3 regions of the Streptomyces sp. SD15 genome follow, and region 1 is predicted to be linked to each of the others. Evidence: riboswitches for the same ligand, from Rfam matches in the RefSeq annotation. Region 1 holds a riboswitch; each other region holds the start of a gene.
What was found. Region 1 has a riboswitch for cobalamin ahead of ACX28W_RS36035 (energy-coupling factor ABC transporter permease). Riboswitches for the same ligand answer to the same signal wherever they lie in the genome.
Positions count from the first base shown of each region.

Region 1 (7,133 bases):
GGACAGATCTGGGCAGTCGGACCTCCGTGCTCTCTCAGCCGGCGTGAAGGATCCGAAAGCGATCGGGTTCCGCCGGATCTCGATCAACGACTTGGATCGGCGTCCAAGCCCATTGCCACACGTTGATGCCTGGCGTGCGGGAGAACCGGATCTGCCCGCGGGTGCCTTCGACTGCAACGCGCGGCCAGGATTCGGCAGTGCGCGCCCGGTCCGTGCCGTGAGAACGCAGCACATCGGCGAGGACGGCGACCGTGTCGTAGCCCTCGAAGGCGACGAAGGAGGGCGCTTCGGCCAGCCGCTCGCGCAGGGCCGTCTCAACTCGTGCACCGAGTGGGCTGAGGCGCTCGGGCAGGTAGCGCAAGAACGGGATCGCGGCGCTGTCGTCGCCCAGCAACGTCGCCCATTCGGCGAACTCCGGTTGCCCGGCCGGAGCACCAATCATGATCTCGGCGAGGCGCTGGTCGCGGCGGACAGACTTGACGATCGACACTGCCGGCTCCGGGTGGCCGACCAGAAGAAGGAGGGCTGTCGCGCGATGGTCGACGAGTTCGTCGCACACGGCCGTGGGGGCGAGCGCGCGCATGTCGAGTTCGATGACGGTGCCGCCGCGTGGAGCGAGGCAGTCCCGCAGAATGCGGGCCCCAGATGCCCAGTAGACACTCGGCTGGGCTGCTACGGCGATTCGGCTGTGGCCCGCGCTGAGGAGAAAGTCTGCGTAGATCTGCCAGCCGCGGGACTGCGGCGGGGAGAGGCGCGCGACCCATTCCGTCGGCTGTTCGGTGAGCGCGTCGAGAACCGCTGACGAGCAGAGGAACGGCAGGCCGAGGGCGTCGGCCCTGGCGGCAGCGGCGCGAGCGACGACGCTGTGATACTCCCCCGCCAAGGCAGCCACGCCCAGGCGAGCCAATTCGTCTACGGCCGCCGCGGCCCTCTGTGGATCAGCCGCGGTGTCTCGGACCACCAGCTCGAGTGGTCTTCCGGCGATCCCGCCGGCGTCATTGACTTCGCGAACGGCCAGCTCGAGGCCGGCGAGCAAGTGTTGGCCTGCCTCGACCCAGCCAGGCCGAGTCAGCGGAACGAGAGCGCCGATCTGGACGGATGATCCGTCAGTCCGCTCCGCTCCAGGTGGCGATGGTGGCGTATTCATGCGTTGGCGTCTCCCGTGTGACGATTCGGTGGTAGTTTGCCCGGATCGCAGAGTGGCAAGGCCCGGTAGTACGCGTTCATCTCATCTCGCCGTGGCGGGCGCACCTGGGTGACCATGCCGGACGGCATCGAGGCCGGCAGCGCCACTGAGCACCTCGCAGAGCTCGCTCCCGCGTCGTCGCACGACGGCCGCCGACGCCGAAATCTGCGCGCGCACCGTGTCGGCCGACGCGTGCACGAGGAAGCGCGCCTGGTGCGGGTAGACCCGGCTCGCCACGCCCTCCTGCACGTACGTCGCCGTGTCGGGCGCCGCGCGCGGGCAAAAGTGCCACCGAGCCGGCGAGCGCGCGTACCTCGTGTCGCAACCGGGTGGGCAGCACCTGGTCGAGCTTGGTCAGCGCCCGGAGTGCGGCGTCGCCGGCGACCGCGCCACCCGCGCCGGCGAGCAGTGAGACCGCGGTGGCGATCGCCTCCTCGTCGTCGAGAAGCAGCGGCGGCAGGTCCTGCCCCGGACCGAATTGGTAGCCGCCGCCGACACCCTGACTGGCATGCACGGGATAGCCAAGGGCGCGCAGTCGCTCGACATCGCGCCGTACTGTGCGCGGCGTTACCTCGAGCCGGTCGGCGAGCTCGGGTCCGGTCCAGACCTGGCGCTGCTGCAGCAGCCCGAGCAGGGTGAGCACCCGCTCCGTCGTACCGCGCTCGTCACCGCTTGCCACGTCCATGGCGCCCACCCTGCCAGAGATAGCGGACCGATCCTGTCCGCTAGAGGTGTCAGGGTGGGCGCCATGGACGCAAACGAACTCGACTTGAACCGGACGCTGCGCGAGCAGTGGGAGTTCCACTGGAACCACCAGCTCCGAGCCCGGCTCGAGGGCCTCACCGACGACGAATACTTCTGGTCGCCGGTACCGGACGTCTGGAGCGTGCAGCCGCGCGGCAGCTCGACGGCACCCGTGCAGCTCGGTGCCGGGGACTTCACGATGGACTACACCTCCCCCCAGCCGGTCCCCGCGGCCTTCACCACGATCGCCTGGCGCCTCGGTCACGTCATCGTCGGCGTGCTCGCCGCGCGCAACGCGGCGCACTTCGGCGCGCCGGCGGCGTCGTACGAGACCTGGGAGTACGCCGGTAGCGCGGCCACCGCGCTCGACCAGCTCGAGACCCAACTCGACATCTGGCTGGCCGGGGTGCGCGGCCTCGGCGACGCCGGGCTCCGGGTCCCGGTCGGCGCGAAGGAGCCCTTCCCCGAGTTGCCCATGGCCGACCTGGTGCTGCACATCCACCGCGAACTGATCCACCACCTGTCCGAGGTCTGCCTGCTGCGCGACCTCTACCTGCACACGAAACCCCGCACCTCTGGGGAAAACTCATGACCGCAAAATCGAGACTGCAAAGGCGTAACTCGCCGCCTGGTCGATGACAGCGCCGTAGCACGATCGGCTGACGGGACGTGTCCGGCCCCGACGTGCGGCCAGGACAGCTCCTCCGCGGTCGGGCAGCGGCCTGTACGGGTCGACGATGCTGAGCCGTACAGGCCGCCGCCGTCTTCCCAGGTCCACAAGCGGGCGTACCGGACGTGGGCTCCGTCGCTGGGCGCGGCCGCGCCCCGGCTGGTGGCCGCCGATGAGCGCCTGCGGGCGGTGGTGGTCACCGGGGTGCCGGGCCGGCCGCTGCACGGTGCGGTCCTGTCCCCCGGGGCGGGGCGTGAGGTCTTCCACCGGTTCGGTGCACTGGCCCGCCGCATCCACCAGGCCTCCCCTCCGCGGCCCGCCCCCCGCCGGCAGCGGCCCGGCCGTCGAGAAGGTTGAACGGCACCTCACGGCGGCACGGACACATCTCGCGCCGGGTGATGGCGGCGCTGTGACTCCATCACCGCCGCCCCTGCCTGTGCCACGAGCTACTGCTGGGGACTGGGCGGGAGGTTTCGTACGAGGGGGCTGCGGCCGTCAGGCGGCGGCGCCGCCGCGACGGCTCCTGAGCCACCACACCGCGCCGCCGATCGCGAGGACGGCGATGCCGATACCGACGGGCACGGCGACGGACATACCGTCGTCGTCCGTTTCCTTCGCCACCGGTTCCGCGGACGCCGACGACTCCCCGGAGGTGGGCTCGCCCGAGCCGGTGCTGGGCGAGGGCGTGGGCGTGGCCGTCGTCGTCTGTCCGGTGGGGCTGGGGCTGATGGGTTCGGCGCCGGGGGCGGCGGGCTTCAGCTCCAAGCGGGGTGCCGGATGGCCGTGGCCGTGGCCGTCCCCGCTCGCCTCGTCGTCCAACTCGATCCAGCGGTCGACCTGGCCGTCGCTGTAGGTCTGCAGGGTCTTGAAGTCCAGCACCTTGACGTCGGGCAACTGCCGTACGGTGACGACGTACTCGGCGTCCTCGCCCACCGCGAGCTTCGGCCCGGACACGATGTACCCCCGGTTGGTGGGCGCGAGCTTCCAGCCCTTGGGCCCTTCCTTGTAGGAGATGTCCTGCGGGGTGATGTCTTCGGGCAGGATCACCTCCAGCTTGCTGATCCCGGCGGAGCCGGTCTCCGACTCCGCGGTGAAGGTCAGCGCGACGTTCTGGTCGAGGGCACGGGCGCCCTCCGCCTCGACCTCCGCATGGGCCGCCGCCGGTCCGGCGGTGGCGACGGCGACCGCGAGCGCGACCGCGGTGAGGACGCCGGTACGGCGAAGGCTGAACGGCGATGTGAGGCGCGACACTTGTGGCTCCCTTGTGCACGGACTGTGGTCGGTGAATTCAAGCGCAGGCAAAGGCTCGGAGCCAGGTGTGAGCACATGCGCCGCCTTCACGCCTCTGTGCCCCGCTTGTCACCCTCCCTGTGCGCGCACTACTGTCACCACGCCTTGGTGCACGGGAAATCCGGTGTGATACCGGTGCGGCCCTCGCCACTGTGATCGGGAAGTTCGGCTCCAGCCCTCGCGGGCAGCCACTGGGTCCTCGGACCCGGGAAGGCGGAGTACGGGCGGTGGTACCCGTCAGCCAGGAGACCGGCCAAGGCGCGTCAACCATCCACGAGGTGCTGGAGAGGGTCTGCTGAGCCATGCACATAGCCGAGGGTTTTCTGCCCCCTGCGCACGCGGTCGCCTGGAGCGTCGCGTCAGCGCCATTCGTCGTCCACGGAGTACGGTCCCTCACCCGTGAGGTCAGGGAGCATCCCGAGAGCACCCTGCTCCTGGGCGCCTCCGGAGCCTTCACGTTCGTCCTGTCCGCGCTGAAGCTGCCCTCCGTGACCGGGAGTTGCTCGCATCCCACCGGCACGGGGCTCGGCGCCATCCTGTTCCGGCCGCCGATCATGGCGGTGCTGGGCACCATCACCCTGCTCTTCCAGGCGCTGCTGCTCGCGCACGGCGGCCTGACCACGCTCGGCGCCAACGTCTTCTCGATGGCGATCGTCGGGCCCTGGGCCGGGTACGCGATCTACCGGCTGTTGCGGCGGTTCGACGTGCCGCTGATGGTCGCGGTGTTCTTCGGCGCGTTCGTCGCCGACCTGTCCACATACTGCGTCACCAGCGTGCAGTTGGCGCTCGCGTTCCCCGACCCCAGCAGCGGATTTCTGGGCGCGCTCGGCAAGTTCGGCTCCATCTTCGCGGTCACCCAGATCCCGCTGGCGGTGAGCGAGGGGCTGCTCACGGTGTTGGTGATGCGGCTGCTGGTGCAGTCCAGCAAGGGTGAGCTGACCCGGGTCGGGGTCCTGCTGGCCGGCAAGAAGACCGAGGCGGTGGCCCGATGAGCAGAAACACGAAGATCAACGCCTTGCTGCTGCTCCTCGTGGCCGCGCTCGCGGTCCTGCCGCTGGCCCTCGGCCTCGGCGACCACAAGGAAGAGCCGTTCACCGGCGCCGACGCCGAGGCGGAGACGGCGATCACCGAGATCGATCCGGACTACGAGCCCTGGTTCTCGCCCCTGTACGAACCGCCGTCCGGCGAGATCGAGTCGGCGCTGTTCGCCCTCCAGGCCGCGATCGGCGCGGGCGTCCTCGCCTACTACTTCGGCCTGCGCCGCGGCCGGCGCCAGGGCGAGCTGCGAGCCCGGGCTCACGAAGGAACGGCCCCTGCCGGGACGGGCACGCAGACCACCGGGAAATCCACGGCGGGGCGGGCCTGAGACCCGTGCTGCCGATCGACGCGGCGGCGCACAGCAGCCACTGGCGCCGCCGCCACCCCGTGGACAAAGCCGTGCTCGGGCTGGGGCTCACCCTGCTCGCGATCTCACTGCCTCCCTGGCCAGGAGCCCCTCTCGTGCTCGTCACGGCCCTCGCCGTGCTGCTCGGCCCGGCGGGCGTACCCTGGCGCCGGCTCTGGCGCGCCTACCGCGTTCCGCTCGGCTTCTGTGTGACCGGAGCGGTCACGCTGCTCGTGCAGGTCGGCGGCCCGGACGGGTTCGTGACCCTGGCCGACGGGGGGCCGGTGCGCGCCGGGGAACTGCTGCTGCGCACCTCGGCCGCCTCGCTCGGCGTGCTGCTGTTCGCGTTCACCACGCCGATGTCCGACCTGCTGCCGCGCCTGGTGCGGGCCGGGGTGCCCGCGCCCGTGATCGACGTGGCGCTGGTGACGTACCGGATGAGCTTCCTGCTCCTGGACTCCGTGCGCCGGATCCGGGACGCGCAGGCCGCCCGGCTCGGGCACACCACACGGGCCGCCACCTGGCGCTCCCTGTCCGGGCTCGGCGCCACCGCGTTCGTCCGGGCCTTCGACCGGGCGACGCGGCTGCAGGCCGGGCTCGCCGGACGCGGCTACGACGGCACTCTGCGCGTTCTGGTGCCCGAGGCCCGCGTCTCCGTCCGCTTCACGGCCGCGAGTCTCGCGCTGCTCGCAGCCGTGGCCGTACTCACCTTCGTACTCGAAAGGCCGCTGACATGAGCGAGCCCGCCCTCGTCGCACTCTGCGGCGCGTCCTTCGCGTACGAGGACGGCCCGCCCGTGCTCGACGGCCTCGACTTCGAGGTGCGGGAAGGACGCGCGCTCGCTCTGCTCGGCCGCAACGGCAGCGGCAAGACCACGTTGATGCGGCTGCTCAGCGGCGGACTGCGGCCGCGCACCGGCCAGTTGACCGTCGAGGGCCGCCCGGTCCGTTACGACCGCAAGGGCCTGACCCGGCTGCGGACCACGGTCCAGCTGGTGGTGCAGGACCCGGACGACCAGCTGTTCGCCGCGTCCGTCGCCCAGGACGTGTCGTTCGGGCCGCTGAACCTCGGCCTGCCCGACCCCGAGGTGCGGGCGCGGGTCGACGAGGCGCTCGCCGCCCTGGACATCACCGCTCTGGCCGACCGGCCCACGCATCTGCTCTCGTACGGGCAGCGCAAGCGGACCGCGATCGCGGGTGCCGTCGCGATGCGGCCGCGCGTGCTGATCCTCGACGAGCCGACCGCGGGGCTCGACCCCGATGGTCAGGAGCGGCTGCTCGCCACCCTCGACGCCCTCCGTAGGAGCGGCACCACCGTGGTGATGGCCACGCACGACGTGGACCTCGCCCTGCGCTGGGCCGACGACGCGGCGCTGCTCACCCCGTCCGGTGTACGCATGGGACCCGCGGCCGGGACACTGGCCCGCACGGATCTCCTCCAGCAGGCGGGGCTCCGGCTGCCATGGGGCATCGCCGCGGCGCAACTGCTCCGCGCACGGGGACAGTTGGCCGACGCGGAACCCGGTCCGCGCACGGCGGACGAGCTGGCCGCCCTGGCCGTGGCCCAGACCACGCCTCGGATACCGGCCGATGGCTGACGCGCCGCAGGCACGGCCGGTCGTGGTGGACGGGCAGGAGATGCTCGCCGTGGCCGGCGAGGAATTCTCCCGAGGTGGCCGCGGCCCACGACTGCGTGGGCGACGGCTGCGAGGTGTGCGCGGCACTCGCCGGGCTGCCCGAGCAGGTGCGGGCCGCCCGGCAGGCCGCGGCGGGGAGTCGGCGGCACGACCCGGGGCGCACGTGATCCAACGACACCCCTAGGACCTGTCGTCACCTGCCCGTCGTCCGGCCGATCGACCG
Region 1 covers NZ_JBTLMO010000054.1:26,227-33,359, forward strand. Annotated here, with positions in the region: gene ACX28W_RS36010 (ABC transporter substrate-binding protein) at 35-1,147, opposite strand; partial or broken gene ACX28W_RS36015 (helix-turn-helix transcriptional regulator) at 1,268-1,871, opposite strand; gene ACX28W_RS36020 (DinB family protein) at 1,935-2,522, shown strand; gene ACX28W_RS36025 (hypothetical protein) at 2,763-2,957, shown strand; gene ACX28W_RS36030 (DUF1775 domain-containing protein) at 3,096-3,851, opposite strand; cobalamin riboswitch at 3,980-4,162, shown strand; gene ACX28W_RS36035 (energy-coupling factor ABC transporter permease) at 4,193-4,882, shown strand; gene ACX28W_RS36040 (energy-coupling factor ABC transporter substrate-binding protein) at 4,879-5,256, shown strand; gene cbiQ (cobalt ECF transporter T component CbiQ) at 5,262-6,011, shown strand; gene ACX28W_RS36050 (energy-coupling factor ABC transporter ATP-binding protein) at 6,008-6,871, shown strand; gene ACX28W_RS36055 (hypothetical protein) at 6,946-7,077, shown strand.

Region 2 (7,133 bases), on a different contig from region 1:
AGCCGCCCGTCGAACTCCGGGATCGCGACCTGCATCGCCGCGTCCATGGGGGAGAGGGCGGCGTCCGACGCTTCCCACGCGGCCTGCGAGGAGGTGAGGCAAAGTCCTTGCAGAACAGGGACGTTGAGGTCGCCGAGCGCCCCGATGTCCCAGGCCTCCTCGTCACCGCCTGCGGATGCCTGCGAGGCGTGTGTGCCGCCCGCCGCGAGCACGGTCGCGACCAGCGTGTCGGCCTTTTTGAGGATCTCGTACAGTCCCGCGTCGGCGCCGCGCAGCGAACCGCAGTACACGGCAAGGGCGTTGGCCTCTCGTGCCTCGATCGCGTCGCACAGCGTGTCGACGAAGGCGGTGTTGCCGGACAGCTCGTGCGCCCGGTAGAAGAGCACGCCGATCGTCGGGCGGCCCTCGACGAACGCATGCTCGCCGTGGACGCCGTACTCGGCCATCTTCCGCGGCGCTTCGAAGCCCTCGCCGGTGAGCAGGACGGTGTCGGAGAGGAAGCGGGCCAGCTCGGTCAGGTTGTCCGGGCCGCCCTCGACGAGATAGCGCAGTGCCTCGGCCACGACACCGGCCGGCACGGACGACTCGGCCATCAGCTCGGCGTCCGGTACGGACTCCCCGCCGAGCAGCACGGTCGGAATGCCCGACGCCTTCAGGAAGGCGAGCCCGTCCTCCCAGGCGCGCTTGCCGCCCAGCAGCCGTACGACGGCGATGTCCGCGCCCTCGACAAGTCCGGGCAGCTCGCCCGCGACATCCACGCGGGTCGGATTGCCGATCCGGTACGCGGCGCCGGAGGCACGGGCCGCCAGCAGATCCGTGTCGGCGGTCGACAACAACAACACTGTGCTCATGCGGGCGCTCCCGGTGGAATGAAAGGCAGTCCTGAAGGCGCGCCGGACTCGATGAGCCGCCACAGCGCGTCCGTGTCCGCGTGTTCCTCGATCAGATCGCCGAGCCGGTCCAGCTGCTCCTCGCGCAGCGCCGCGAACGACGTGTCGGCGGCCGGCACGAACCGGCGGCCCGCAGCGGCCGCCACCTCGCGCAGGAAGGCCCGCCTGAACCCGTCCGACTCCAGCGAACCGTGCCAGTGCGTGCCCCAGACGGCGCCGACCCGGCAGCCGTCCAAGAAGGTTTCCCCGCCGGTGACGTCGGCGACGCCGTGATGGATCTCGTACCCCTCGACATGCTCGCCGAGCGCCTCCCCGACGGGCCGGGTGAGGATCTTCTCGCGCGCGAACCGCACGCGTACGGGGAGCAGTCCGAGCCCGTCGACATGACCGGCGCGCGACTCGACCTCGTCCTCGATGTGCTCGCCGAGGATCTGGAAGCCACCGCAGATTCCGAGGACGGGACGGCCCTGTGCGGCTCTCCGCTCGATGGCGTCCGCGAGTCCGCGCTCGCGCAGCCACTCCAGTGCCTTCACCGTCCCCCGGGTTCCGGGTACGACGACGAGGTCGGCGTCGGCCAGTTCCTCGGCCCGGTCCACGAACCGCACGACGACACCCGGCTCGGCGGCCAGGGCGTCCACGTCCGTGAAGTTGGACATGAGGGGGATCGCGCAGACGGCGACGCGCAGCACGTCCTCGCCGACGGGGGGAACGACCACGGACTCCCGCACCGCACCCCTCAGCGAGACCCGCAGCCCGTCCTCCTCGTCGATACCCAGGCCGTGCGCGAAGGGCAGCACGCCGTACGAGCGGCGCCCGGTGAGGCCGTGCAGCATGTCGAGCCCGGGTTCCAGCAGGGACACATCGCCGCGGAACTTGTTGACGAGGAACCCGGCGACGAGCGCCTGATCCTCCGGGCTCAGCAGCGCGACCGTGCCGAAGAACGAGGCGAACACGCCGCCGCGGTCGATGTCGCCGACGACGAGCACGGGCAGCCGGGCATTCCGGGCGATCCCCATGTTCACGATGTCGGTCCGCCGCAGATTGATCTCGGCAGGACTGCCGGCCCCCTCACAGATCACCGCGTCATACGTGCCCCGCAATGCGGCGAGGCAGTCCAGCACGGTCCCGAGGAGGGCTTCCTGCCGCCCGCCGTGATAGCCACGCGCGGTCATCTCACCCACGGGCTTGCCCATGAGGACGACCTGACTGCTCCTGTCGCTGCCGGGCTTGAGCAGTACGGGATTCATGAGCGCGGTGGGCTCGACGCGCGCGGCCTGCGCCTGCATGGCCTGCGCCCGCCCGATCTCGGCGCCCTCACGCGTCACGAACGAATTCAGCGACATGTTCTGCGCCTTGAAGGGCGCGACCTTGACACCCTGCCGCACCAGCCACCGGCAGATCCCGGCGGTCACGACGCTCTTGCCGGCGTCGGAGGTGGTGCCGGCGATAAGGAGACCGCCGCTCATGACTTGTCTCCCTTGAATAGCATCCGTCCGACAGTGCACACGCCGAGCGCGAGCAGGCTCACGCGCCGCGACAGCCGTACCGCCCGCTCGATGTCGTCGACTCGGACGGCGCGACCCGTGTCATTGAGTACGGGCCGGTGCTCGACCCTTCCTCCGTACGAGAGGGTCCCGCCGAGCCGCACCCCGAGCGCCCCGGCGAACGAGGCCTCCACGGGCCCGGCGTTGGGACTCGGATGCTTGCCGGCGTCCGCACGCCAGGCGCGCACGGCGCCCCGCGGATCCCCTCCGGCCGCAGCGGCGAGTACGGCCGTGAGCCGCGCCCCCGGCCATCCCGCGACATCGTCGAGCCGCGCGGAAGTCCACCCGTACCGCCGGTACTTGGCGGACCTGTGCCCGACCATGGCGTCGAGCGTGTTCACGGCACGAAAGGCGACCAGCCCGGGAACGCCCCCCACGGCCCCCCACACCAGAGCCCCCACGACGGCGTCGGAGGTGTTCTCGGCGACGGACTCGACGACGGCCCGCGCGACGCCGTCCGCGTCCAGAGCCTGGGGATCCCGCCCGCACAGATGCGGCAGCCGCTCCCGGGCCGCCTCGACATCACCGACCGCGAGCGCGTCGCCGATCGTCCGGGCCTCCCGCCCGAGGGAGGTCCCTCCGACGACGGCCCAGGTGGCGGCGGCGGTCAGCGCGACGGAAGCGGTACGAGATCGACGTACGGAATGGCTCGCGAGCGCCGCGATCCCGGCGGCGCCGCCCACGCACACGGCCGTGTGCAGCGCGCCCCACCCGCGGTGGTCGCGCCACAGCACCCGCTCCACGGCACCGGCGGCCCGCCCGAACGCGGCCACCGGATGCCCGCGGCGCGGATCGCCGAGCAGCAGGTCACCGATGAGTCCGGCGGCGGCGCCGTACGCGAAGACGCGATCGGCACGCATCGGTTCAGCCGGCCGTCAGGTCGGGCACAACCGTCGTTCGGGTCGTTCGCGTCCTAGACAACGCACTTGGGCAGCCGCGCATGGCGATATGTCCTCACTCAGGGTGTCCACGCCCTGGTTCGACGAGACGGCGATGAGAGTTCCTGGCTCCCGGGGACTTCCTTCCCCGGTGACAGTGGCGGGACCGCGCCGGATTCACACCGGCTTCCTCTCCTGTCGCCGTACTTGGCTCCGGCAGTCCACCACGGGGCTGGAAGACCCGTCAACTTGCTGTTGACCTGCGCGGGGAGAGTGTGCCGAGGCCCACACCGCCACCACGCCGACCTGCCCGCCGAGACCGAGTTGGCATGAATTCCTGGCGCGAGCAGTGGTAAACGTCGCCGGGATGATGTCGGCCGACGGCCCGGACGAGTCGTGGCTCGCGCTCGGCACGACGCTCTGCGCGAAGGTACGGGAGCGGTACGCCGAGCTGTCCCGCCGCTTTCCCGCCGACGCGGAAAAGGAACCGCCCTGCTCACCAGCGCCCGGAAAGGGCGACCGATGAACAGGGCGGCGAGGGGCGTGTGGCGCGGCCAGGAGCGCGCGGGTTGTCAGGCCACGATCAGATAGATCCCGTACGACACCGCCGCCGCGCACGCCGCGAAGCAGACGTACGCGCCGGTGACCGCGAGCGTGGCCGAGCCGCCCTGCGCCGACGCCGACTCGCGCTTGGAGAGGCCGACGATGCCGAGGGTGAAGAGGCCGACGAGGGCCACGGTGGTCACGAGGCTGACTCCGAAGACGGAGCCCAGGGCTGCCCAGTCGATGTGCATGCTGTTGATTCCTTACACCGTGGCCGGCTGGGTGGGCTCCGTGCCCGGGGACGGAATGGTGGCCTTCAGGTCGTCGGTGACGGTGCCGGCGGGCGGCGGGGTGACCGCGGCGATCGCCGTGGTGACGACGCCCGCGGGCTCGGCGGCGACCTCGTTGACGTTGTCGACGGTGACCGGCTGGCGGCGGGAGAGCGTCCAGATGGTGCCGGAGCCGGCCACGAGCAGCGCGCCGGTGAGGATGATGCCCCACGTGCCCTGCTTGGTCAGGAACTCGGCGCAGGCGCCGGCCAGACCGGCGGCGGGCAGCGTCAGGCCCCACGCGACGAACATCCGGGTCGCGGTCGACCAGCGGACGACACCGCCCTTGCGGCCCAGGCCCGAGCCCATCACGGCGCCGGAGCAGACCTGGGTGGTGGAGAGCGAGAAGCCGATGTGGGAGGAGGCCAGGATGGCGCTCGCGGCGCTGGTCTGGGCGGCGAAGCCCTGCGGCGGCGCGAGGTCGGTGAGGCCCTTGCCCATGGTGCGGATGATGCGCCAGCCGCCCAGGTAGGTGCCGAGCGCGATGGCCACACCGGCCGAGACGATGACCCAGACGGGAGGGTTCGAGCCCGGGGCGATGACACCGCCGGTGACCAGAGCGAGGGTGATGATGCCCATCGTCTTCTGCGCGTCGTTGGTGCCGTGGGCCAGGGAGACCAGTCCGGCGGAGGCGATCTGGCCCGCGCGGTAGCCCTTGGCGGTCGCCTTCTCGTCGGCACGGTTGCCGATCCGGTACGTCAGCCGGGTGGCCAGCATCGCGGCGAGTCCGGCCACGATGGGCGCGGCGACCGCGGGGATCAGCACCTTGGTGACGACGGTCGAACCGTTCACCGACGACCAGCCGGCCGACATGACCGCGGCGCCGATGAGGCCGCCGAAGAGTGCGTGGGAGGAACTGGAGGGCAGACCCAGAAGCCAGGTCAGCAGATTCCACAGGATGGCGCCGACGAGCGCCGCAAAGATCACTTCGGTGCGAATGCCCTCTTCGTTGATGATCCCGCCGGAGATCGTCTTGGCGACCTCCACGGAGAGGAACGCACCGACGAGGTTCAGCACGGCGGACATGGCCACCGCCGTCTTGGGTCTGAGAGCACCGGTCGAAATGGTCGTCGCCATCGCGTTGGCAGTGTCGTGGAAACCGTTCGTGAAATCGAACACGAGAGCGGTCACGATCACGACAGCAAGGAGCAGCGTGATGTGTTCCATTTACCCAGGCTTCTCTTGGACGTCAGTGGCAGGGGGACCGTAGGCAACCTGGGTGAACGGAAGATGAACTGAGGCAGGCTTTGGGGTGTCTCAAACGGCGGAACGCCCCTCCGCTTGTGATGGCGATGATGCCGGAGGGGCGGCCCTGTGACTCGAACGGAGGCGGAATACTGGGCTCCGCTAGCCCTTGGCGAACTTCTTGAGCTGAGTCAGGGATCCGTTGAAGAGATTCTGGTCACCCGGCAGGGTGCCGCTGTTGTCGTACTGCCAGAACGTCCAGAACGACCAGCCGGCGGGCAGTGTCCCCGCGTCCGCCGAGTCGTAGCGGGCGAGCCACAGGGAGTGGTTCGCGGCGAAGGCGCGGCTGCCGCCGGTGCAGGTGTTCCACCAGTGCGTGGTCGTGTAGATCACCGGACGGCGCCCGGTCTCCCGCTTGACCTCGGCACTGAACGCCTTGATCCAGCTCACCATCTTGGCCTTGCTCAGGCCGTAGCACTTCTTCTTGCTGTACGGGTTGTACTCGATGTCGAGCGCGGGCGGCAGCGTCCAGCCGTCCGCGCGCCAGGTGCCGCCGTTGCGCACGAAGTGCGCGGCCTGGGCGGTGCCGGACGACTTGTTCGGCAGCGCGAAGTGATAGGCGCCGCGGATGATCCCCGTGTTGCGCGCCCCGTTGTACTGCTGGCTGAAATACGGATTGCGGTACGTGTGGGACTCGGTCGCTTTGACGTAGACGAACCGGGCGCCCTTTGCTTTCGCACTCTGCCAGTTGACGTTCTTCTGGTGTGAGGAGACGTCATGTCCCTTGGGTTTGCTCGCCGCCGAGACCGGAAACCCGGCGAGGGCGGTCCCCCCGGCGGTCAGCGCCGCCACGGTGGCCGATGCCGCGATGACGCGGGCATGACGACGGAATGGTTTGTGATCACGAGCCACATTTCCCCCCGGAATGGCAGTGTGCACGACAAATCCCCCAGAGATTAACTGAAGATCATCGGCAGCCCGTCGGTCGTCGGCCAATCGCTGCCGGAGGGGGGATCTATGGCGATATGCGACCTTCCGGACGTGCAGGTTCCGCCCTACAGTGCCCTCGCCGACGGCGGATCGACGCCCGTGCCTGGCAGGATCGCGGCATGGCTGAGCAGCGGCGGGACGCGCGGGATACGGGTGACGTGGGGGAGGGCGCACAGGGTGGGCGTGCGCGGGAGGTGGCGGACGCGTGGGACGAGCTCGTCGCGACGGCCCGCCGGACGGTGGCCGACGGGCTGGTCGTCGGTACATCCGGCAATGTCTCGGTACGGATCGGCGGTACCGTCCTGGTCACGCCGACGGGAGTGCCGTACGACCGGCTGACGCCCGATGCCGTCGTCGGTGTCGACCTCGACGGCCGGCAGGTGCTCGGTTCGCTCCTTCCGACGAGTGAACTGCCGATGCATCTCGCGATCTACCGCGCCACCGACGCGCGTGCCGTCGTTCACACCCACGCCCCGCACGCGACGGCCGTCTCGACGCTCGTCCCCGAGCTCCCGCTGATCCACTACATGGCGGGATCCCTCGGTGGACCGGTCCGTGTTGCCCCCTATGCGACATACGGCACCACCGAGTTGGCCGAGAACATGCTCCAGGCCCTCACCCAGCGCACGGCCTGCCTCCTCCAGAACCACGGCACCATCGCCTACGGAGACTCTTTGAACCAGGCGTACGACCGCACCGCCCAGCTGGAATGGATGTGCCGCGTGTGGCTATTGGCGTCGTCCGTGCCGGGACTGACCCCCACGCTCCTGTCGG
Region 2 covers NZ_JBTLMO010000043.1:40,748-47,880, reverse strand. Annotated here, with positions in the region: gene cobN (cobaltochelatase subunit CobN) at 1-851, opposite strand, end outside; gene ACX28W_RS32825 (cobyric acid synthase) at 848-2,356, opposite strand; gene ACX28W_RS32820 (cobalamin biosynthesis protein) at 2,353-3,294, opposite strand; cobalamin riboswitch at 3,413-3,553, opposite strand; gene ACX28W_RS32815 (hypothetical protein) at 3,680-3,838, shown strand; gene ACX28W_RS32810 (hypothetical protein) at 3,885-4,106, opposite strand; gene ACX28W_RS32805 (inorganic phosphate transporter) at 4,119-5,351, opposite strand; gene ACX28W_RS32800 (lysozyme) at 5,532-6,281, opposite strand; gene ACX28W_RS32795 (class II aldolase/adducin family protein) at 6,479-7,133, shown strand, end outside.
Region 2: linked by a shared signal. The riboswitch ahead of ACX28W_RS32820 (cobalamin biosynthesis protein) and the one ahead of ACX28W_RS36035 (energy-coupling factor ABC transporter permease) in region 1 are both predicted to bind cobalamin.

Region 3 (7,133 bases), on a different contig from region 1:
GCACCTGGGTCACCTGGTTCCTGCTCGGCGGTGACCTCTACACGGCGTACACCTTCGTCGCCGTACCGGCCGCCATCTACGCGGCGGGCGCGGCCGGCTTCTTCGCCGTGCCGTACACGATCCTGGTCTATCCCCTGATCTTCACCTTCCTGCCCCGCCTGTGGTCGGTCTCGCACAAGCACGGATACGTGACGACCTCGGACTTCGTGCGCGGGCGCTTCGGCTCGAAGGGCCTGTCGCTGGCGGTCGCCGTGACCGGCATCCTCGCCACGATGCCGTACATCGCGCTCCAGCTGGTCGGCATCCAGGCCGTCCTGGACGTGATGGGCGTCGGCGGCGGCGAGGGGACGAACTGGTTCATCAAGGACCTGCCGCTGCTCATCGCCTTCGGAGTGCTGGCCGCGTACACGTATTCGTCGGGCCTGCGGGCCCCCGCCCTCATCGCCTTCGTGAAGGACACGCTGATCTACATCGTCATCGCGGTGGCGATCATCTACATCCCGATCAAGCTGGGCGGCTTCGACGAGATCTTCAAGGCGGCGAACGACAAGTACACGGCGGCCGGCGCGGGCGGGGTCGTCCCCGCCGAGGCCGGGCAATGGACCTACGCCACCCTCGCGCTCGGCTCCGCGCTCGCGCTGTTCATGTACCCGCACTCGATCACGGCGACGCTCTCCAGCCGCAGCCGCGAGGTGATCCGCCGCAACACCACGATCCTCCCTCTGTACTCGCTGATGCTGGGCCTGCTCGCCCTGCTCGGGTTCATGGCGATCGCGGCCGGGGTGAAGGTCACCAACGGCCAGCTCGCCATCCCGCAGCTCTTCGAGAACATGTTCCCGGACTGGTTCGCGGGCGTGGCCTTCGCGGCCATCGGCATCGGCGCGCTGGTCCCGGCCGCCATCATGTCCATCGCGGCCGCGAACCTTTTCACCCGCAACATCTACAAGGACTTCATCAAGCCGGACGCCACCCCGCAGCAGGAGACCAAGGTCTCCAAGCTGGTCTCCCTGCTGGTGAAGGTGGGCGCGCTGGCCTTCGTCCTCACCATGGACAAGACGGTCGCCATCAACTTCCAGCTCCTGGGCGGCATCTGGATCCTGCAGACCTTCCCGGCCCTGGTCGGCGGCCTGTTCACGCGCTGGTTCCACCGCTGGGCGCTGCTCGCGGGCTGGGCGGTCGGCATGCTCTACGGCACGCTCGCCGCGTACGGCGTCGCGTCCCCGACCCAGAAGCACTTCGGCGGCAGCTCGAAGGAGATCCCCGGCATCGGGGAGATCGGTTACATCGGCCTGACGGCGTTCGTGCTGAATGTGATCGTGACCGTCGTCCTCACCTTCGCCCTGCGTGCCTTCAAGGCCCCTGACGGCGTCGACGAGACGTCTCCGGAGGACTACACGGCGGACGCGGGGGAGCCGGGCGTCGCGGTGGAGCTGCCGCCGGCCACGGCGGGCGCGGCTCACTAGCCACCGGGTGCGGATGCGGGTAGGGGCGGCGGGGGCGGATTTTCGCCCCCGCCGCCCCTACCCGTCCCATCCCTGGGGGCTGCCGCCCCCAGACCCCCGCTTCGGCCTGAACGGCCTCGTCCTCAAACGCCGGACGGGCTAAAGGATTGCGGCACACTGCACGGCATGGACATCGTCATCAGGCGGGCCCGGCCCGAGGAGTACGAGCGCGTCGGCGAGATCACCGCGCAGGCCTATCTCGGTGACGGACTGCTCGACTTCGGCGAGAGCGACGGGTACCTCGGGCAGCTGCGCGACGTCGCGCAGCGGGCCGCGGCGGCCGAGGTGCTGGTCGCCACGGAGCGGGACCAGGTGTGGGGCGGCGTGACCTTCGTCCCGGCCGGCGGACCCATGGCCGACATCGCCCGGCCCGGCGAGGCCGAGATCCGTATGCTCGCCGTCGCGCCGGAAGCCCGCCGCCGAGGCGTCGGCGAGGCCCTCGTACGCGCCTGTGTCGACCGCGCACGCGCCATCGAAGGCTGCGGACGCGTCGTGCTCTCCACCCAGCGCACCATGCACACGGCCCACCGCATCTACGCGCGCCTCGGCTTCACCCGTACCCCCGAGCGCGACTGGAACCCCATCCCGCACCTCGACGACCTCCTCCTGATCACCTACGAGTTGACGCTCCAGCACACTCCGTAGCCCCCTCTGAGGCCGCCGTGACACAACATGTGGGGGTGCTCCCGCGACCCGGCACTAGATGTATGCTCGTGCTCGCTGTCGTCGCAGGGGAATCCGGTGCGAATCCGGAACTGTCCCGCAACGGTGTACTTGTGCGCATACGTATGTATTCGCGTACGAGTTTCAGTCCGAGGACCTGTCGACAGCGCGCCCCGGCCACCCGGCCCGGGCGCCGACGACGTCCGGGCCTCGTGGAATGGGCTGGTGGACGCGACGCCGTGCGCGCTCGTGTGCCCCGCCGCTTTCCCCTGGCCCCGTGCCGAGCGAGGGAGAGCCCCCAGTGACCATCGCGCCAGCCGATCCGGTTTCAGCTTCCACGGAGCAGGCCCCGGTGGAGAAGGACGGTCCCGGTACCACGCTGCTGCGTACCCTGACCGACCTCACCGCCGACCTCCCCGACGCCGACCCTGGCCGGGTCGCCGCCGCCGCGCTGCGCGGCCGGTCCGCGCATGCGGACGACACGGAGCTGCGCGAGCTGGCCACCGAGGCGGCCGCGGGCCTCATCTCCGAGGACCCCGCGTACTCGCGGCTGGCCGCCAGGCTGCTGACGGTCAGCATCGCCGCCGAGGCCGCCTCGCAGGGCGTGCGCTCCTTCTCCGAGTCGGTCGCCGTCGGCCACCGCGAGGGCCTGATCGCCGACGGCACGGCAGAGTTCGTACGCCTGCACACGGGCCGCCTGGACGCACTGATCGACACCGACGGGGACGACCGCTTCGGCTACTTCGGCCTGCGCACCCTGCACAGCCGCTACCTGCTCCGGCACCCGATCACCCGGCGCGTCATCGAGACCCCGCAGCACTTCATGCTCCGGGTCGCGAGCGGTCTGGCCGAGGACACTGTGCTCAATCCAAAAACGGGGACCCGCGCCGTCGACGAAGTCGCCGCCCTCTACGGCCTGATGAGCCGCCTCGACTACCTCCCCTCCTCCCCCACACTCTTCAACTCCGGCACGCGTCACCCGCAGATGTCGTCCTGCTATCTCCTCGACTCCCCTCTGGACGAGCTGGACTCCATCTACGACCGCTACCACCAGGTGGCCCGGCTCTCCAAGCACGCGGGCGGCATCGGCCTGTCGTACTCCCGCATCCGCTCCCGCGGTTCGCTGATCCGCGGCACGAACGGACACTCCAACGGCATCGTCCCGTTCCTGAAGACCCTCGACGCCTCGGTCGCCGCGGTGAACCAGGGCGGCCGGCGCAAGGGCGCCGCCGCGGTCTACCTGGAGACCTGGCACTCGGACGTCGAGGAGTTCCTGGAGCTGCGCGACAACACCGGCGAAGACGCCCGCCGTACGCACAATCTGAACCTCGCGCACTGGATCCCGGACGAGTTCATGCGCCGGGTCGACGCCGACGGGCAGTGGTCCCTCTTCTCCCCCGCCGACGTGCCCGAGCTGGTCGACCTGTGGGGCGAGGAGTTCGACGCGGCCTACCGCAAGGCCGAAGCCGACGGCCTGGCCAAGAAGACCATCCCGGCCCGCGACCTCTACGGCCGCATGATGCGCACCCTCGCGCAGACCGGCAACGGCTGGCTGACCTTCAAGGACGCCGCCAACCGCACCGCCAACCAGACGGCGGAGCCCGGCCACACCGTCCACTCCTCGAACCTCTGCACCGAGATCCTCGAGGTCACGGACGACGGCGAGACGGCGGTCTGCAACCTGGGCTCGGTCAACCTCGGCGCCTTCGTCGTCGGCGACGGCATCGACTGGGAGCGTCTGGACGCCACCGTCCGCACCGCCGTCACCTTCCTCGACCGCGTCGTCGACATCAACTTCTACCCGACCGAGCAGGCGGGCCGCTCCAACGCCAAGTGGCGTCCGGTGGGCCTGGGCGCGATGGGCCTCCAGGACGTCCTCTTCAAGCTCCGCCTGCCCTTCGACTCCCCCGAGGCCAAGGCCCTCTCCACCCGGATCGCCGAGCGCATCATGCTCGCCGCCTACGAGGCCTCGACCGACCTCGCGGAGCGCAACGGCCCCCTGCCCGCCTGGTCCCGCACCAGGACCGCCCGCGGCGTGCTCCACCCCGACCACTACGACGTCGAACTGACCTGGCCGGAGCGCTGGGCCGCCCTGCGGGAACGTATCGCCACCGTGGGCATGCGCAACTCGCTCCTCCTCGCCATCGCGCCCACGGCCACCATCGCCTCCATCGCGGGCGTGTACGAGTGCATCGAGCCGCAGGTGTCGAACCTCTTCAAGCGCGAGACGCTCTCCGGCGAGTTCCTCCAGGTCAACTCCTACCTGGTGGACGAGCTGAAGCAGCTCGGCGTGTGGGACGCGCAGACCCGGGAGGCGCTGCGCGAGTCGAGCGGCTCGGTGCAGGGCTTCACCGGGGTCCCCCAGGAGGTCCGCGACCTGTACCGCACGGCGTGGGAGATCCCCCAGCGCGGCCTCATCGACATGGCCGCCGCCCGCACGCCGTTCCTGGACCAGGCCCAGTCGCTGAACCTCTTCCTGGAGACGCCGACCATCGGCAAGCTCTCCTCGATGTACGCGTACGCCTGGAAGCAGGGCCTGAAGACGACGTACTACCTGCGCTCACGCCCGGCGACACGCATCGCCCGCGCCGCCCGGGCGCAGGCCACGATCCCCGTACAGCAGACGCCCGACGAAGACGCCGTCGCCTGCTCCCTCGAAAACCCCGAGTCCTGCGAGGCCTGCCAGTAATGCCCAGCACCCAGAATCTTCTCGACCCCGGCTTCGAGCTGACGCTCCGCCCCATGCGCTACCCGGACTTCTACGAGCGCTACCGGGACGCGATCAAGAACACCTGGACCGTCGAGGAGGTCGACCTCCACTCGGACGTCGCCGACCTCGCGAAGCTGTCGCCGGGCGAGCAGCACATGATCGGCCGCCTGGTCGCGTTCTTCGCGACGGGTGACTCGATCGTGGCGAACAACCTGGTCCTGACCCTCTACAAGCACATCAACTCCCCCGAGGCGCGCCTGTACCTGTCGCGGCAGCTCTTCGAGGAGGCCGTGCACGTCCAGTTCTACTTGACGCTGCTCGACACCTACCTGCCCGATCCGGAGGACAGGGCGGCGGCCTTCGCGGCCGTCGAGAACATCCCGTCCATCCGCGAGAAGGCCGAGTTCTGCTTCAAGTGGATGGCTGCATTTGATGGAACAGAGGGGGTGGAGAAGCTGGACCGCCTGGAGACCAAGGCCGACCGCCGCCGCTTCCTCCTCAACCTCATCTGCTTCGCCGCGTGCATCGAGGGGCTCTTCTTCTACGGGGCCTTCGCGTACGTCTACTGGTTCAGGTCGCGGGGGCTGCTGCACGGCCTGGCCACGGGCACCAACTGGGTGTTCCGCGACGAGACCATGCACATGTCCTTCGCGTTCGAGGTGGTCGACACCGTCCGCAAGGAGGAGCCGGAACTCTTCGACGACCAGCTTCAGCAGCAGGTGACCGACATGCTCCGGGAGGCCGTCGAGGCCGAGCTTCAGTTCGGGCGCGACCTGTGCGGTGAGGGTCTCCCGGGTATGAACACCGAATCGATGCGCCAGTACCTGGAGTGCGTCGCCGACCAGCGCCTCCAGCGGCTGGGCTTCGCGCCCGTGTACGGCTCCGAGAACCCCTTCTCCTTCATGGAGCTCCAGGGCGTCCAGGAACTGACCAACTTCTTCGAGCGGCGCCCCTCGGCGTACCAGGTGGCGGTGGAGGGCTCGGTCGGGTTCGACGAGGACTTCTAGGCCCTGTCGTCACATTCCGACCAGGCGAGGATCCGGTGGATCCCGCGGCGCGGGTGGCACGTCCAAGCGGTAAGGAGGTCACCCCATGCGCCGTACGACCCAGCACCGGATCCTCGCCCTCGTGGCGCTGACGCTTCTCGTGGCGGGCTGCGGCAACGAGGCCGGCAGCGGCACCGTGTCGCCGTCCCCCACGAAAACCGACGCGAGCTGCCCGGCACCACCGGCGGAGCTCGGCGCCGCTGACACCGGCCGTACGTTCTGTCTGACGACCGGCGGCGTGCTCCGTCTCGCCCTGGACGGGACCACCAGTCGGCCGTGGGAGCCCGTCAAGGTCAGCGGCGGCGGCCTGGAGGCCACCAACAGCGGCATCGTCATCCAGCCGGGCGACGCCGTCGCCGCCTTCGAGGCGGTCTCGGCCGGCACGGCACAGCTCAGCTCGTCCCGGCCGTTGTGCGCCACCGAGCCGGGCCGGGTGTCGTGCAAGGGCCTTCAGGAGTGGACGGTGACGGTGGTGGTGACGAAGCCCTGAGCTGACGGTCGATACGCCGCTCGTGGGCCAGCCCGATCAGCCCGGGCAGGGCCAGGATCACAAAGATCGCGAGGACGGTCAGGATTCCGGCGAGGTTGTCCATGAGTGTCTCCATGAACACAACTGTCGCGCCGATCGACGCCCGGAGTCAGTGGCAGGACTGTCACACATCCTCGAATTCCTGCCAGCCACCAGGCACACTGGACACCATGCTGAAGAACGTGGCCGTGGTCCTGCTCGACGGTGTGCACCCCTTCGAACTCGGCGTCGTCTGCGAGGTGTTCGGCCTCGACCGGAGCGACGAGGGGCTGCCCGTGTACGACTTCGCGGTGGCCTCGGCGGAAGGGCCGACGCTCTCCACCCACTCCGGGTTCACGCTCTCCGTCCCGCACGGGCTCGAGCGGCTCGAAGAGGCCGACCTCATCGCCGTACCCGCCGGAAACACCTACGCCTCCCGGACCTATCCCGCCGAGCTGCTCGACGCGCTGCGCCGGGCCGTCGATCGCGGCGCCCGGGTGCTCAGCGTCTGTTCCGGCGTCTTCGTGCTCGGCGCGGCCGGGCTGCTGGACGGGCGGCCCTGCGCGGTGCACTGGCGGCACGCCGAGGAGCTGGCCCGGCAGTACCCGAAGGCGGTCGTCGAGCCGGACGTGCTGTACGTCGACGCGGACCCGGTGATCACCTCGGCCGGCACCGCCGCCGGTATCGACGCCTGTCTGCATCTG
Region 3 covers NZ_JBTLMO010000020.1:103,204-110,336, reverse strand. Annotated here, with positions in the region: gene mctP (monocarboxylate uptake permease MctP) at 1-1,463, shown strand, start outside; gene ACX28W_RS21315 (GNAT family N-acetyltransferase) at 1,629-2,147, shown strand; cobalamin riboswitch at 2,210-2,344, shown strand; gene ACX28W_RS21310 (ribonucleoside-diphosphate reductase subunit alpha) at 2,467-4,854, shown strand; gene ACX28W_RS21305 (ribonucleotide-diphosphate reductase subunit beta) at 4,854-5,882, shown strand; gene ACX28W_RS21300 (hypothetical protein) at 5,968-6,411, shown strand; gene ACX28W_RS21295 (GlxA family transcriptional regulator) at 6,621-7,133, shown strand, end outside.
Region 3: linked by a shared signal. The riboswitch ahead of ACX28W_RS21310 (ribonucleoside-diphosphate reductase subunit alpha) and the one ahead of ACX28W_RS36035 (energy-coupling factor ABC transporter permease) in region 1 are both predicted to bind cobalamin.